One region of the Paenibacillus sp. ALE2 genome, then DNA from elsewhere that is predicted to be linked to it. Evidence: riboswitches for the same ligand, from Rfam matches in the RefSeq annotation. Region 1 holds a riboswitch; the other holds the start of a gene.
The links. Region 1 has a riboswitch for cyclic di-GMP ahead of ACXHJ1_RS04590 (collagen binding domain-containing protein). Riboswitches for the same ligand answer to the same signal wherever they lie in the genome.
Positions count from the first base shown of each region.

Region 2: another riboswitch for cyclic di-GMP. It lies ahead of ACXHJ1_RS00755 (glycosyl hydrolase); the one in region 1 lies ahead of ACXHJ1_RS04590 (collagen binding domain-containing protein).

Region 1 is NZ_CM134213.1:1,080,735-1,088,831, forward strand. It holds gene ACXHJ1_RS04560 (stalk domain-containing protein) at 1-1,247, shown strand, start outside; gene ACXHJ1_RS04565 (winged helix-turn-helix transcriptional regulator) at 1,317-1,727, opposite strand; gene ACXHJ1_RS04570 (NAD(P)H-dependent oxidoreductase) at 1,912-2,586, shown strand; gene ACXHJ1_RS04575 (TIGR02328 family protein) at 2,686-3,066, opposite strand; gene ACXHJ1_RS04580 (DUF445 domain-containing protein) at 3,100-4,356, opposite strand; gene ACXHJ1_RS04585 (AraC family transcriptional regulator) at 4,989-5,870, shown strand; cyclic di-GMP riboswitch class I at 5,921-6,001, shown strand; gene ACXHJ1_RS04590 (collagen binding domain-containing protein) at 6,237-8,097, shown strand, end outside.
Region 2 is NZ_CM134213.1:147,270-155,366, reverse strand. It holds gene ACXHJ1_RS00765 (UDP-glucose dehydrogenase family protein) at 1-9, shown strand, start outside; gene ACXHJ1_RS00760 (sugar phosphate nucleotidyltransferase) at 711-2,087, shown strand; cyclic di-GMP riboswitch class I at 2,243-2,324, shown strand; gene ACXHJ1_RS00755 (glycosyl hydrolase) at 2,338-3,939, shown strand; gene ACXHJ1_RS00750 (hypothetical protein) at 3,988-6,282, shown strand; gene ACXHJ1_RS00745 (helix-turn-helix domain-containing protein) at 6,830-7,198, opposite strand; gene ACXHJ1_RS00740 (YveK family protein) at 7,527-8,097, shown strand, end outside.

The DNA of each region.
Region 1 (8,097 bases):
TGAAAATCGTAAATAAGGCTTTGTTATCTAGCGTTATCCTTCTGAGTACCGCAGCGGGCATCTATAGCCCCATGGCACAAGCGGAGGCGAGTAAGATCAGCATCATGCTGGACGGATATCCATTGCCGTTCCCTGTACAGCCTGCCATGATGGACGGCACGACGATGGTTCCCTTTCGCGCTATTTCTGAGGCTCTGGGCATTACAGTGAAATGGGATCAAGCCAGCCAAAGCATCACCGCTACCAAAACGCAAGGCAGTGCAACCAAGCAGGTAGTTCTCAAAATGGGGAGTCGCAATGCCACAGTAGACGGACAAACCGTTCAACTAACAGCCGCACCGCAAACCGTGCGCGGCAGCACGATGATTCCGCTGGGCTTTTTCGGGCAACAGTTTGGAGCCACAGTGAACTGGAATCAGGGAACACGGACGGTCTCTATTACATCGCCACGTGAAGCTATGTATACTGTAGGCTTCTATGCGCTGTCTTCCTTTGACCAAAAATCCAAAATACCAAATTTTAATGCCGTTGCCTTCGGCTGGAGCCGAATTGATACGAACGGACAATTCACAACGACTGGCAAAGAATATAAATGGCCACAAGCTGCCGGAGCTGTAACGCCTGAGTCTATTTTACAGGAGGCAGATAGCCAGGGGACTTCCCCTTACCTGATGGTTTATTCTGTAGACGGTAATCATGAGCTAACCAAGGTTTTGGAAAATACGCAGCTTCAAGAACAGACCATTTCCCAAATCGTCAGCACTGCCACCGATAAGCAGTTCAAGGGCATTACGTTAGATCTTGAAGGGTTAGGCTGGAGCGGTGATAAGGCCAAAGCTCGTTCTGATTACAACGCTTTTATTAAAAAGTTATCGGCCAAAGCGCATCAAGCGGGACTCAAGCTCACCGTCGTTCTGCATCCGCTGAATAGCTCTTACACTGGTTATGATTACAAGACGCTGGGTAATCTGGCGGACGATCTGATCATTATGGCCTATGATTACGGACAAAAATCTACGCCTGAGCCATTGGATAAAGTGGACGAAGCCATAAAACTGGCGTTGAAGGAAACCTCGCGGGATAAGCTCATTTTGGGAATTTCAATGGGTAGCGAAAAAGACAGCACCGTTAACGCCAAGATCGGTTTAGCCAAACGTTATGACCTCAAAGGAATCGCTATCTGGCGTCTGGGCATCATCGGAGAAACAGCTTGGGCACAGATGAACGAAGCCATCGAGTTTAAATAAGATTATATTTTATAAAGATATCCCGTCCTTATTCCGCCCGCTAATGTTTCTCATGCGTCTGCTATGAAATCATTGGTGGGCTTTTTTCATGTCTATTTTAGCAAAATGCTTGCCTGACTTGGAAGTTGTCGCCACAGTCTCGCAACCCTGTTCTCCGTAGAAGATACCCCAGTCTCTCATAAAATCCAGCAACGGTCTTAACGTATCTCCCAACGGGGTAAGCGAGTACTCCACACGCGGTGGGTTCTCGTTATAAATTTCACGGTGCACAATGCCATCACGCTCCAATTCGCGCAACTGCAAGGTTAGCATCCGCTGTGTAATATTAGGGAGGGTCCGTCGAATTTCATTATAGCGCCGTGGTCCTGTGGTCAAATGATACAAGATGACCCCCTTCCATTTGCCGCCTATAATCCCAACAGTTGTCGCGACAGGACACCCAAAATTAACGCTAACTGTATGTTCCATCTCCTGTGCCATGTATTCCCCTTCTTTCTACAGGTTGTAGACTAATAGCCCCAGACCTACAAGGTACAAATATGTGCGTACTTGTTCCCGCAAAAAACTTTCTATATGATGACTATATATTCGATATCAACTCTCATTATAGTAGCAGAAAACCGATAGAGCACCAACTAAACCCAAATCTAAAGGAGTACATTTCATGTCCAATACATCAGCTAAAAAACAGGAAATTCTGGATGCCTTTCTATTCAGACATGCCACGAAAGAATTCGACCCTAATCGCATCATACCGGAGGAGGATTTTCAATTCATTCTCGAAACTGGACGACTTTCCCCAAGCTCCGTAGGATTTGAACCTTGGCAGTTTGTAGTCGTACAAAATCAGGCATTGAGAGAAAAACTGGCTGCGGTTTCCAGTGGTGGTCAAAAGCAGATCCCAGCGGCCAGCCATGTCGTTTTGATTTTGGCACGTAAGGATGTCCGTTATGATTCACCTTACGTGGAGTACATGTATAAAGAGGTGAAGGGTATGTCTGACGAAGACTTCGCCTCCCTACCAGGCCGCTATAAGATTTTCCAAGGTGAAAACCAACGCCTGCTGGAAAACGAACGCACGTTATTCGACTGGGCCTCCAAGCAAACTTATATTGCCTTAGGTAATATGATGACAGCGGCAGCTCAGATCGGCATTGATTCCTGCCCGATTGAAGGCTTTAACTATGATCAGGTGCATGCCATTTTGGAGGAAGAAGGCCTGCTGGAGGACGGGCTGCTGGATATTTCAGTCATCGCTGCCTTCGGTTATCGTGCTCATGAACCCAAGCGGGAAAAATCCAGGCAACCACTGGAGAAGGTCACACACTGGGTTCTGTAGCCTGCGACTCATACCCTTCCAAACCTTGGACATTAAAGCATCTAAAAAGCGGGCTTACGGCGCTTCATCTGAATGATGAACACACCGTAGCCCGCTTTTTTAGATCACTTCAATCTCTATTAAAATTCCTTTGGAAGCCAGGTTATCCAGGCACTCCTTCATATATTCGTCATCATGCTCCACATATGCGTCCACGCCTGCCAGTTCCTCGCCTAGCTCCGCTTCCCAAGGTTCACACTGCTTACCACGATACAATGGCTGTTCCCATAGTGGATCAACATTGTATCCTCTGCTTTTCATTTCGTCCATAATGAGCTTATGATAGCGTACCAGCAGCATGGGGTGATAGTCGAACACATAATTCACTGTGGCGTGTGGCTTTCCCCACCCGTTCCCCCGCAGGGCACAACACTCACGATGTTGTCCCAACAGTTGGGGACGGGGCAGCTTGCCAATCAATTGTTCATGCCAAAGCCTCATGCTTCCACAACCTTATCTGTAGCTTTTTCTGTATTATTGGATTAGCATACGGATACCTGTCAGTACAATACCGATCAGGAAGCCTGTTACTGCGCCGTTAATACGTATCCACTGCAAATCCTGTCCCAGTTTGTCCTCCATCAGTGCAATCAGGGATTTGTTATCCATTTTGTCTACATTTTCGCGCACCAGGTTACCAATCCGGCTATGATTGGCTTCCACGAGACTAGTAATTCCTTCCACGATTCGTGCATTAATTTTATCGAGCAATTCGGTATTCCCTCTTAAATCAGCCAGCATCCGATCCAGTAACGGTAAAATGTAGGTCGGCACATAGTCTTCGTCTTCCATATAGTTCAATAAGCGGGTACGAAGCTCTTCCATTTTACCGAGCACGGACGCTTCGCCTTCCCAAGCTTCAATCAGGCTATCCTTCCAGCCGTTCAGCCCTTCCTGAACCGTCTCCTTCGTTGCCAATCGGGTCACCTGTGTTCTCAGACCGTCGATCACTGCCAGACGGCGCGGATGCTCTTCCCTTTGCAGCTCTGCTACCTGATCCAGCAGGAAATGACGAATCATTTCACCCATGCGCTCTTCGTTCAGATAGCCGAGGAAGGCGTTCAAGGCAAATTGCATCAGCCCGCTCACCTGCAAACCACTGACAGCCTGCATCCCTAAGGTGCCAAGTGTATAGCCTGTTTCCGGTCGCAAAAGCCAGGATTCCGCCTGCTCCAGCGTGTAATCCAGTGCGCGAATATCATAGCCCTTCTCACTGGATTGGCGGGCAAGCGCCTCCAGTAGTGGTCCGGCATCGATGTCCGTCACCTGTCGCTTGATCTCAGCCACGATAATCGGAGCCAATTCCGCGAGCGGGAGCGACTGGACGAGCCGCTTGGCGAGCACATCTATCGATGCTGCTGCTTCTGGTGTACGCAATCCTTTTTCCACACCGCCCAGCATCAGCTCCGCCAAACGAATGTCCGCGATTTTAGAAGCAATGCTGTCTTTGTTCAGCAAGTTATTTTCCACCGTATTCACCAATGCATTCGTGAGCTTGTCCCTATTTTTGGGGAGAAGCGCCGTATGTGGTATCGGGATGCCTAGCGGATGACGGAACAATGCTGTGACAGCGAACCAGTCTGCCAGTCCCCCTACAAGTCCTGCCTCAAAGGCTCCGGCTAACAATCGAACCCAGCCATATTGCTGGAAGGGCACGGTGGCTGCAAAGCCTGCCCCTAGAATAACGAGCGACCAAGCCGCTGCGGTTTTCGTATTTTTGGGTTTTTCCATTCTGTAATCCTCCAAACTGACTATCGATAAGTTAAGCTACTATACATGTATTACCCATCATATCATTGCCTGTGTAATTTCCAAAGTTGAGAGCACTTATAATTCAACACATAAGGACATTTTTTGCGTAATTTTTTATGCATATATCTCTCTTTTTTACATTCATGTTCGTGAACCAAATCACAACACTGGGTCCAAAATCTCATTTTCAATAATAAGCCTTACGAACCATTTTATCAGAACCAAGTCCTAAATTTCTTAAACCGAAAGGAGAAGTGAATGGAAAAGTTGAATGGGCATGTAAGATATTTTTTTCAACACTATCCTATATTTGACCCCAGAAAGGATTTGAATCCATGATGACCTCAGAATTCTTTCAACAATATTCGACCTTTTATACGGATGACCAAGTTGAATATCCATAAGAAGCGAGGCTTCAATAAAACTAACACACTTAATTTGATATATAGACATATTTAATGTTATAAAGTGCAAATTTTGATATTAGACATATTTAATGTGATAAAATAAACTTTTATTAAATAGTAAATCATGTTTAATCAGCCATTATATATTGGTAAAACAAACCAAGATAAGCTAGATAAAATTGCTTTTTTGTAAAGGAATTGAATATGACAACAGACCAAAAAAACATCGAGGGCCTCTGGAACGGCGAACCTGTCGTAATTGTGCGCACCCCCTCCGCTTTTGCCAAGCAATCCCTTTTATATATTCAGGAATTAGGATATTTCCAAAAAACCTCTGATTTTACAATAGAAAGGAAAGAACTCACCTCCTTTTTGCTTGTTTTTACGCTGTCTGGTAAGGGAGAGTTACTGTACCAGGACAAGAAATATATTTTAAAGCCTCATGATTTGTTTTTTGTTAATTGCGAGGAATATGTACAATACAGCACCTCCGGTGATGAAGCCTGGAAGTTTATCAGCTTATACCTGTACGGCAACCTGATCGAGCATTTTTACGAACAATTTGCCAAGCATAATAAACCGGTAATATCCGTGCACAATCCGTCTATTATATTGGACAAGCTGCATGCTCTAATCTGCGGACAGTCTGATCGGAGCCTTTCCGGCGAGCTGCTAACGTCCAGACTCATTGGTGAGATACTGACGTACATTTTGCAGCATCCTTATGATCAGCGGCATGTAAATGCTGGAACGCTCAGCGAAGTACGTCGGGTGCAGCAGTACTTGGACCAGTCCTATTGTGAACGAATTACGCTAGACTCACTGGCAGACATGTTCAACCTAAACAAATTTAATCTTGCTAAAAATTTCAAAAAACAGATTGGATTTTCTCCAATTGATTATCTCATTAATGTCCGGATCACAGCCGCTCAGGGATGGCTTAAAACCAGTGACATATCCATTGTGGATATCGCAAGGTACGTTGGGATTCCCAATACAAGCCATTTTATCAACCTATTCAAGGAACATGTAGGGGAAACACCTCATTCCTTCCGTAAAAAATGGGGAAACCGCTCCAAACTGTAAATAGGAGGTCTCATGTACTCCGTTTGATAGACGATAGACGAACAAGCTATTCAAGCTAATGGCAAAGCTGTCGAAAGACAGTGACGCAAAACTATAGGGCCTTCCTACTCGGATGGCAGCCAGTTACCAGGTGAACGAGCTTTTTATTATGCCTTTTTACATAGCTCCATCACAAAATTGCTATACCTCTCTCGAAGAAAAAACCTTGATCACTATGATCAAGGTTTTTTTCTGTTGGGGTAGTCATGTCAACCTAGCATGCTGAATATACTAATTTCGAACTAGGAGGAGGGAAGGAAAACAATATAACACAACATAACCGCCGGAGCTTGCCATATTACGATGAATAGGAGAATCACTTGGAGCATGGGAACCAAAATAAATGTCATGATTATTGCCTTATTGCTCATTGTCCAAAGCTTTTTCAGCACCACACTGGCTTACGCAGATCCTCCTGCCCCTGAACTGCCGCACAGTGCTGTATCCGATCCTACAACCGTTACGGATGCTGTATATGCGGTCCCAAACCCTGAACCCCCTAAGGAGGTTCCGCCAAACACTGTCCCTTCCGTGCAAGGAGCAGCTCATTCAAAGTCTCAAAAGGAAGCAGCTCCCCAGAGTATACTAACGAAGTTGAGTCTAACGGACGAAGCCGGACGTGTCATTGATGCGGTATATAATCCAGGTAGTACGTTCGACATTGGATCAGCCATCCAACTTGGCTATGAATGGGAGCTTCCTGACGATACTTATAAAGCAGGGGATACCTTCACCTTTCACTTACCAGAACAGTTTGTCATCTACACTGATATCTCATCTCCGCTAGTGACTACAGACGGGACCGTGGGGTTCTTTACAGTAGATCGTCAGGGTAAGGTCATCATGACCTTTAACCAATATGTAGAGAACCATTCCCATGTCAGCGGCAAACTGCAAATTAAAACCGAATTCACAAAAGAAACGGTGAAAGGCAGCACAGAAGTCATCATTGCGATTCCAATTAAAGGCGGGGTTCAAACGGTCATCGTAAATGTGAAACCCCAGTCAGGGCCAACCTTAAGCAAGCAAGGAAAAATAAATGGCACCCACCAGATCGACTGGGCCATTGATGTGAACAAACAGCTAAACACCGTTAAACACGCCCTCATTACCGATCCAACTCCTTCAGGACTGGAACTCGTGAGAGGCTCTATCCGACTCTATCATCTGCAAGTCAATATCGATGGCACGACCGTTGTCAAAGACCTAGTGAATGCGAGTAAATACGCCATTGAATCGGATCAAGCCGGGACCGGATTTGCAATTCGTTTTCAAGATGCTAGCATTAGCACTGCCTATCAGATCCAATACTCCACCCGCATTACTGGCAACGAAACTCGCTTTTCCAACACAGCGACGCTTTCAGGGGATGCGATAGATAACGTTGCTGCCACCGCTACAGTTCAGGTGGAGCGTGGTGAATTTTTGTCCAAAAAAGTTGAAAAGTATGATCATGCCACACAAACACTCTCGTGGGCCATAAGATATAACTTTGGCGAGACAAAAATCCCCGAAGCCAAAGCCCTTTTAATTGATCATTTCAACAAAACTCAAAAATTGCTGCCCGGTTCTTTGAAAGTATTTAAGGGAAATACACTGGAGGAGCTTCCATCGTGGGCGTACACCGTCATCCCGGTTGACTATCCCGACCGTAACGGCTTCAAACTTCAATTCAACTTCGACGTAGATTCAGCCTATACCATCCGATATCAGACCCAGGCTAGAGGCCGCGTCTATGAAGATGAAAAAATTACAAACATCATCACCACAGATGGAACCCAGAAGATCATATCGACGGAAATCACAAGCGGAGTTATGACTAAAATGTATGACACGCCCAATTACAACACGAAAGTCATACCTTGGGTGATCACCATTAATACAGACTCATACACCATGAAAAATATTGTCATTAAGGATGTGTTCCCTAATGGGGGCCTCGCCTTGTTGCCCGACACCCTGAAAATTCAAAGTGTTGACGGTACAACGGAACTACTCGCACCCATGGATTATGAGCTAGTTCCACGATCAGCGGACTATAAACAAGGGTTTACACTTATTTTTCATAAAACGATTCAGAAAGCTTATACGATCAAATATTCAACTCTCTACAACAATGATTGGAAAACAGATACGACGAAGCCCGAATTTCGCAACAAATCCTTTATAGATTATCAATATGAAAATG
Region 2 (8,097 bases), 930 kb from region 1:
GAAGTTTAAAAAGTAACAGATTAAAAAGTGACTGTGGGCGGTGGGGGAGACGCTATGCGTTCCATTTGATCTTCCGATCGCTGTTGCAGTGGAATTCTCTGGATATATAAAACATTCCAAGGTTAGAATCCCACTGCAAAGGCGAACGCTAGCGCTTCTCCAGATTCAAATGGGCCGTTTCGCTGCTTTTATCGCACAGAGTCACGGTTTTTAATCTCCCATCTTAGGGGATGGGAGTAGTAAGGGCGTATCGGAAGGAGCGGCACAGTTGAAGCCGCTCCTTCCGATTAAGGCGCCATGCGCTGTACCGCGGCGCCCCTGTGGAGCAAAGCTGCCATTGCGGTAGTCGAAGGCAATCTTGGTAAGGCGTTACGAAGCGTCGATTGCTAGAAGCTTGCAAGCAAGGCAGGCAAACGCAGAACTCCCGAACGTTTTTTACAGGCTGACCGGACTTAATAATGTCCGGTCGTGCCTTTTGCACCACAAGGTATGATCGATATGATGCATTTTTGAGTAGCGTAGGAATAGATTTGAATCTGGAGAAGCGATAGCGTTCGCCTTTGAACCGGGATTTAGACCTTTATACGATTTTATACAATCGAATGAATCCCAGTCCAACAGCGATCGTAAGATCAAATCCAGCCCGTAGCGGGCTACTCAACCTTGCCTCATCCGATCGCCCACACATTATAGAGAGGAAGTGGAGAATTATGAAGCTCGTACTTTTGTCTGGTGGTTCCGGTAAAAGATTATGGCCGTTATCCAACGATTCCCGTTCCAAACAATTTTTGAAGGTACTGGAGAGCCCGGAAGGGATTTCGGAATCCATGGTGCAGCGGGTATGGAGACAATTGGGAGACAACGGATTATCCGAATCCTCGTTTATTGCGACAGGGAGAGCGCAGGTCGAAATGATCCAGAGTCAGGTCGGACCGAATACACGCATCATAGTTGAGCCGGAACGCAGAGATACCTTTCCTGCGATTGCGCTGACAGCGACTTATCTATATTCCATTGCGGGTGTTTCGCCTGATGAAATTATAGCTATATTGCCTGTAGATCCTTATGTAGAGGATGCTTTCTTTGCTTCCGTTGCCCAACTGGAACATACACTTCAGGAGAGTGAAGGCAAGCTTGCATTAATCGGGGTTGTCCCTTCCTATCCTTCAGAGAAATACGGTTATATTATTCCAAAAAATGATGCCACTCAAGGTAGCACAGGCTACCGCGAAGTGAGCCATTTTCAAGAGAAACCCGACCGGGAGCAGGCGGAGCGTCTGATTGAACGCAATGCTCTATGGAACTGCGGGGTTTTTGCATTCAAATTAAGCTATTTGCTGGATATCCTGGCATCCAAGGGCCTGCCGCTGAATTATGAAGAAATGCAAAAGCAATATGCGTCTCTGGAGAAAATCAGCTTTGACTACGAAGTAGTCGAGAAGGAAAAAGACATTGTGGTGCTTCCGTACGATGGTTTTTGGAAGGATTTGGGCACCTGGAATACGCTCACAGAAGAAATGTCTAATCAGCAAGTGGGCAGAGGTGTAGTAACGGAGGATTGTGTTAATACAAGCCTTATTAATGAGCTGGACATTCCGGTAGCGATCATTGGAACGAATGATCTGATTGTAGCCGCTAGCCCAGATGGTATTCTTGTGACCAATAAGGCAGAAAGCCCACGCATCAAGGAAGTGCTCAAGGCTCATGATCAGCGTCCAATGTATGAAGAACGCCGTTGGGGGCAGTATCGAGTTGTAGACTATGTAAAGTATGACGAGGGTAATGAGGTACTGACCAAACGAATCCGCGTACACAAAGGTAAAAATATCAGCTACCAGCTTCACTTTAAACGAAGCGAAATCTGGACCATTATTAGCGGCGAAGCGGAAATTATTTTGAATGAGAAGCTGCACAAAGTGAAGGCCGGTGACGTAGTCCGTATCCCTGAAGGAACCAAGCATAGCATTTTGGCTGTAACCGATGTGGATTTTATAGAGGTGCAGACTGGCTCTGAGTTGGTTGAAGAGGATATTGTACGCTTTTGCATGGATTGGAATGAAATTGCCCGTCATCAATTTATCTCATAATCGTTTTCGTAAAAACGAAATAAAGAAGATTTGATGAAAATTTATAGCCCAAACTGTCGAAATTGGGCGAAAACCTGTAAATTCATGAACATGACCTATTAAATTTTGGTAAAAAAAAGTCGATACTTAGGTTAAGAAGGAATCCAAACTCCTTCCAACGATAAACGCAGCCCTGTCGAAAGGCAGGTACGCAAAGCTAAAGGGCCTTCCCGTAAGGATGGCAGCCTGGCTACCGAAAGGAAGAGCAAAAGTGAGATTCAATTTTATTCCTCTGTATCGACTGATACGTCATGTACTCCCCGTAGTTATAATTTTTTCTTTGTTTCCCGTCGGATTTGGTGATTCTCTGTCTGTGGTGAATGCCGCTTCATTACAACCTGTTAATTCGGACGCTTGTACTCAGGCCCGTGAATTATACAATTATTTACTCAGCATCTCTGGAAAGAAAACAGTCACTGGTCAGCATGATTATTTGGAAAGTCCAGATGAATTAAGCAACAAGGTCCAAAAAATCAGCCAGGCGTATGTGGGTCTGCACGGCTATGAGATGGGAGCCATCTCTGGTCAATCTGACGCTACAGAAGCAGCACAACGTAAAAATGTCGTCGATAGCGCTATTCGTTGGAGCAGAGCAGGTGGCATTGTGACGATGACTTTTCATGAAGCGCTGCCGGGTAGACCGCTGACTTGGGCCAATGTGCAGGCCAAAGTAAGTCAGGCGGAGTTCAATAAATATGTCACGCCAGGCACTGCGCAGTATAACCTCCTCATTGCCGATCTGGATAAGGTCGCTGTATCGTTAAAGCAGCTTCGTGATGCAGGGGTTCCGGTATTGTGGAGACCTTACCACGAAATGAATGGTGACTGGTTCTGGTGGGGAAACAAAAACAATTTCAATCAGCTATGGAATATCATGTACGACCGTTTTGTTAACACGCATCAATTGAACAATCTGCTGTGGGTGTGGAGTCCCAATGCTCCCAATTCCTACACTGTCCCGTATACCCCAAAATATCCGGGGGATGACAAAGTGGATATTTTGGCAGTAGACATCTACAACAATGATTTTAAGCAAAGTCACTATGAAGGACTGCTCGAGTTGGCACGGAATAAGCCGATTGCCATTGGCGAGCACGGTGAGATACCTAGTTCTGAGGTGTTGCAGGCTCAGCCAAAATGGGTGTATTCCATGACTTGGGGCAAGATGCTGACCGAGAATAACACAACCACTCAAATACAGGATTATATGAACGATGCGAAGAGTTTGACACGGGATGATGTGAAAAATGGGCTGGAGGCCATCCAACAACCTGGAACAGATGTACCGACCTTACCGGATGAGGGACAAAGTGAGCCTCTCCCAGCTCCACCAGTAGTGATTGCTCCTCCAGCTCCGACTCCTCCTTCCGTTCCTGATGAAGTATATGTGAACGGGCTGCGGGGCGAATATTTCAACAATATGAATGTGAGCGGCAGTCCTGTTTTGATCCGTACAGACAGCAAGCTGGACTACAACTGGCGCGCCATTGCTGCTGATCCAAAGGTAAATGCCGACCAGTTCTCGGTTCGCTGGACGGGTAAAATCAAGCCACAATACTGCGAGACCTATACGTTCACAACCATATCCGATGATGGTATTCGTGTATGGGTAGACGGCAAGTTAGTGATCGATAGTTGGTTCAAACAAAGCTGGACAGAGCGAAAAGGCAGTATTGCTTTGGAAGCAGGTAAAATGGTAGATCTAAAAGTAGAATACTATGATGAAAAAGGCGATGCGATGGCACGTCTGATGTGGGAAAGTCAGCATGAAGCGAAAGCGGTGGTTCCCGGAAACGCTTTGTTTCTTCCTTGATAGATACTCTTTCCCGGTCAAAAATTTTGAGGAGAGAGGGTGTATCATATGATGAAAAAATGGTTGACCCATAGGTATACGGTCGTATTATCCGGATTACTAGGGGTCGCAGTTCTAGCCATGATCGCTTGGTTTATATACACGCCTTCAAAAAGTGTAGAATTGCAGACAGATAAGGTAGCGGCGGCCAGTCCAGTATGGAAGCTGGGTCAGAGGGATGACTCCTCAGCGGAATTTAAAGGAGTGGTCGGTAGGGATAATATCGATATTTCTGCAGCATCAGCTTCTTCCGAATCATCTGCTAAAGCAGCATTTTCGGCGTTGTCGGAGGCAGAGAGTACAACAGTTCCGGTATTGCTCAGCAGTGGAGATATTCCTCCCGGTTTGAATGCATCCACGAATCCAGAACTAACACTTCAATATAAGCTGAATCAGGTTCCTCCCAATGGTATGATATTCCGTGTTCGGATCTTGGATGCGGGCAAAGCTGTGCCGCAGATGGCTGTCTTCTCAAATCATCAGCTGTCCGGAATCATTCAGATTGCCGGGGTATCCGGTACTGGGAGTACCTATAATTTCAAAAACAACTACGAGCTGTATATCCCCAAAGAACAATTGCAAAGCGGTGTTAACGTACTCAAGCTAAAGACAGCGCGCTGCCTATACTGCTCCTCTGCGGAAGATAAAAATGTGTGGTGGACTTGGGATGACTTGAGCTTGGAGACGTTAGCTTCCCCTGCGGTCGAACCGGTACATGGGAAATATATACTGACTGGTACGAATGTGAATAATAAAGAATTTTATTATGATCAGGGTGCAGTTAAGCATCTACCATACGTTCTCAAATGGCTGGGAATTGCCTATAGCGGCAACGTCATGAGGGTAACCTGTGCCAGTAATGTAGGTAAGGCATGCACAGACGTGGATGATTACTATCAAACGTTAAAGCAGTATAATATGCAATCGTCTGCATTGTATCTATACACAGGTGATATTAAGCTGCAAAAAGATGGTACTCTGCCAGAGACGGCCAAGCAAAAGTTGCGTGATTATGTAAAAAAATACGGTTCATACCTTCAATATTATGAAGTAGATAACGAACCTGGATTGTTTAATCGCTCCAAGGCGGTAGACCTGGCTGTGGCTAAATGGTTGAATACGGAAGGCAAGCAATTGGCACCGCATCTCAAAACCGTAGCGCCGGGCTGGGCCTACTGGCCGACATACTCTACCAAGGCGTGCAAAAATCAAACCGGAGGCACGCAAAAATGCGGTGATCCGGATGGATGGGAACGAGACCCAGCGCAGCGTAAACAGCTGGAGGAAGTCACCGACCTAACCAACGGACACGCCTACGGTGAATCGTATAATGAAGAGGGCGGGGGCAGCTTCGTTCAGAATTTAAAAACCTTCGGTGGTTCGAGCAACGGACTGGCGAAAAAGATGCTAAACACGGAGTTCGGTACTAACGATACGCATCGAGACAATCCTGATTACGGGGCTAGTCAGCCACAAGCAGCTGCATTCGATCGGATTATGCGATCGCAAATCGGGTTTGCCGATATGTTTATCCAGCACGCTGCTTTTTATAAGGATTACACACTATTTAAAACGGGTTTTGATCTGCAAAGTCACAATCCGGCTAACACGGAAATTTATCCGTTTGGGCAAGGACAGGACACTCGCGTTAAGATTATGAGACGCTTGAGTCTAGCCTATGCCACGCATGGTAAACCGCTGACTTATACAATGTTGAATCCAGAGGAGACCAAGGACAAGATGGTCTATGTTCGCGCGGTGGATACGTCCAAACTTAAACCGCTGGCAGGTAGCGGCGCTACCTCGAACAAATTGCTGGTGAACCTAGTGAATTTCGAATCCACTACGCAGACCGTTCGTGTACGGGTGACGATGCCGAAAGCTGGCTTGTACACGGGGGAACGTTTTGGGGCGGGTTCCACCTACAGCCAGGCGCAGCGTTCCATATCAGGGCTGAAGGCCTCTCCTGCCCTTGATTTTGAAGAAAAGCTGGGCCCTGGCGAATCGGTACAATATATTTTGGAATTAAAAAGTACAGATCAAACTACGGCCTCTGCCCCAACAGAGGTAAAAGCAGCCTCTATTCAGGATGGGGTGGTAAAGATTAATTGGCTTCAAGCAGAAGGCATATCTTCCTATGATGTGCTGCGTGCTGACCGGACAGACGGTGCCTATCAGGTGATTGCCTCGCAAGTAGAAGGAAGCACGTATACGGACCGCACTGTAAAAGCTGGAAGTCATTACGTCTACAAAGTCCGAGCGACCGGAGGTACTCAGGTTTCTCAGGCAGCCGAGGTCGCTTAGTTACACCGGAATGCATGTAGGACCTTACCTAATGAATATCTAACACCATTCCGAAAGAAAGCAAAAAAGAACCTATCAGGAGAAAATAGGACCTGACAGGTTCTTTTTTATTTGTAAATCGTTCTGAATTGCCAATACTTTACGTATAATGGAGAAAAAAATAAGAAAATCCTTTAATATTCTCGTCATAAGACGACAACATTGCAGGTATGTATTCATATATAATAGTTTTGTTCATGACTATACATACATGGTTTGTAGGGAATCTCTTTCTTTCCGGCGACCAAGACTAATAAAGTGAGGTTAGTGCTGAATGAACAAGGAAACAGAATTAGGGGGGAATGGCCCTCTTCTTCGAGACAACGCACGGAAAGCAGGCAAAGCAGCCATCCACTTGGACATCCGGAACATTTTGCTCCAATGTGGTATCACGACACCAGAATGGCTGGAGGGCGACGCTGATAGAACTAAGTGCCAGAAGGACAAGCGCGTGTAATTTTCAGTTGCTGGTCCTACTTAAGCCAAACATCAAGCAGCGGCGCTTTCTTTATTCCATCATTCGTTCCATTCGAACAAACGCGATAAAACGTTTGGCTTCTTCCTCAGACAAGGTGCGTCCGTCAATCGTCAGGTTAAAACGTTGCAGGATATCCTCGTCTGACAGTTCAAGCTGATCCACAAATTCCCTCACATCTGAATCCAATATTGCTGTCGGGTGGCTCGTACGTCCCACCAAATAATCGATGGTTACCTCGAAAATATCAGCGAGCTTGGTCAGGGTCTCAAAGTCTGGCTTGCGTCTATTTTTTTCATAGTGAGAAAGAGCCGCCCGCGTAATTCCGAGGGATTGCGCTAATTCCTCTTGTTTTAATCCCTTATGTTCTCGTAATTCAGCGATGCGGGTTCCATAATTCATCTGTTTTTCCTCCTGAAGGCAAGGTTAAGAAAGGTAAGAAAAGCAATTTTGCGCTTGACAAGATACAATTTGTATCATAAATTAATTATGTAAGTTACATAACGTATCATTATTTCATAGTTTTCACTTATATCTTCATTTATATACCCTTAAGAGGCCAACGATGATTGAGCATTGTGTGCTTATTCGCTGGCTAGACCTTCTATGCGCTATTATACAACATTTTACTATAGATTAGAGGGTCATGCATCGTTCTTTTCCCCGTCATGCAGAGGATCAGTACAAGCGTTATTCATCGAAAACAAGTCAAGCAGGGAGGACTGGTCTTGTGCAGTTGAAAGAGTACATCCGTTTGATCCGCAAAAGAATGTGGTTGATTGGTAGCATTGTACTGCTGGTGTGTACTGTAGTAGGCATAAAAAATGTATATTTTACCCCGCAGGTTTATGAAGCTACCGCCAAGCTCATTATTAATCAGACGCCACGACCGGACCGTGCAGGTGTCGTCGATTACAGTGTGGTGCAAACCAATATAGCTCTAACGAACTCCTATAAGCAAATTATGATCTCCTCGGCGATTATGGATCAGGTGGTCGCCAGCTTCCCCGATCTTAAGGTTACTCCGTCAGCTTTGGCGCAAAAATTAAGAGTAAACACCGCAGGTGATTCACAGGTCATGGATGTTACAGTCCGCGACTTATCGTATACGAAGGCTGTGAAAACCGTCAATGCGGTAGCCAAAGTATTCAAACGGCAAATCCCCTCTATCATGAAAATGGACAATGTCACCATCCTAAGCGAAGCCAGTCTGAATGACCCAGCAGTTCCCGTGAACAATAATCCCGCCATACAAATTTTTATTGCTTTTACCATTTCTTTATTACTGGGCATAGGCTTGG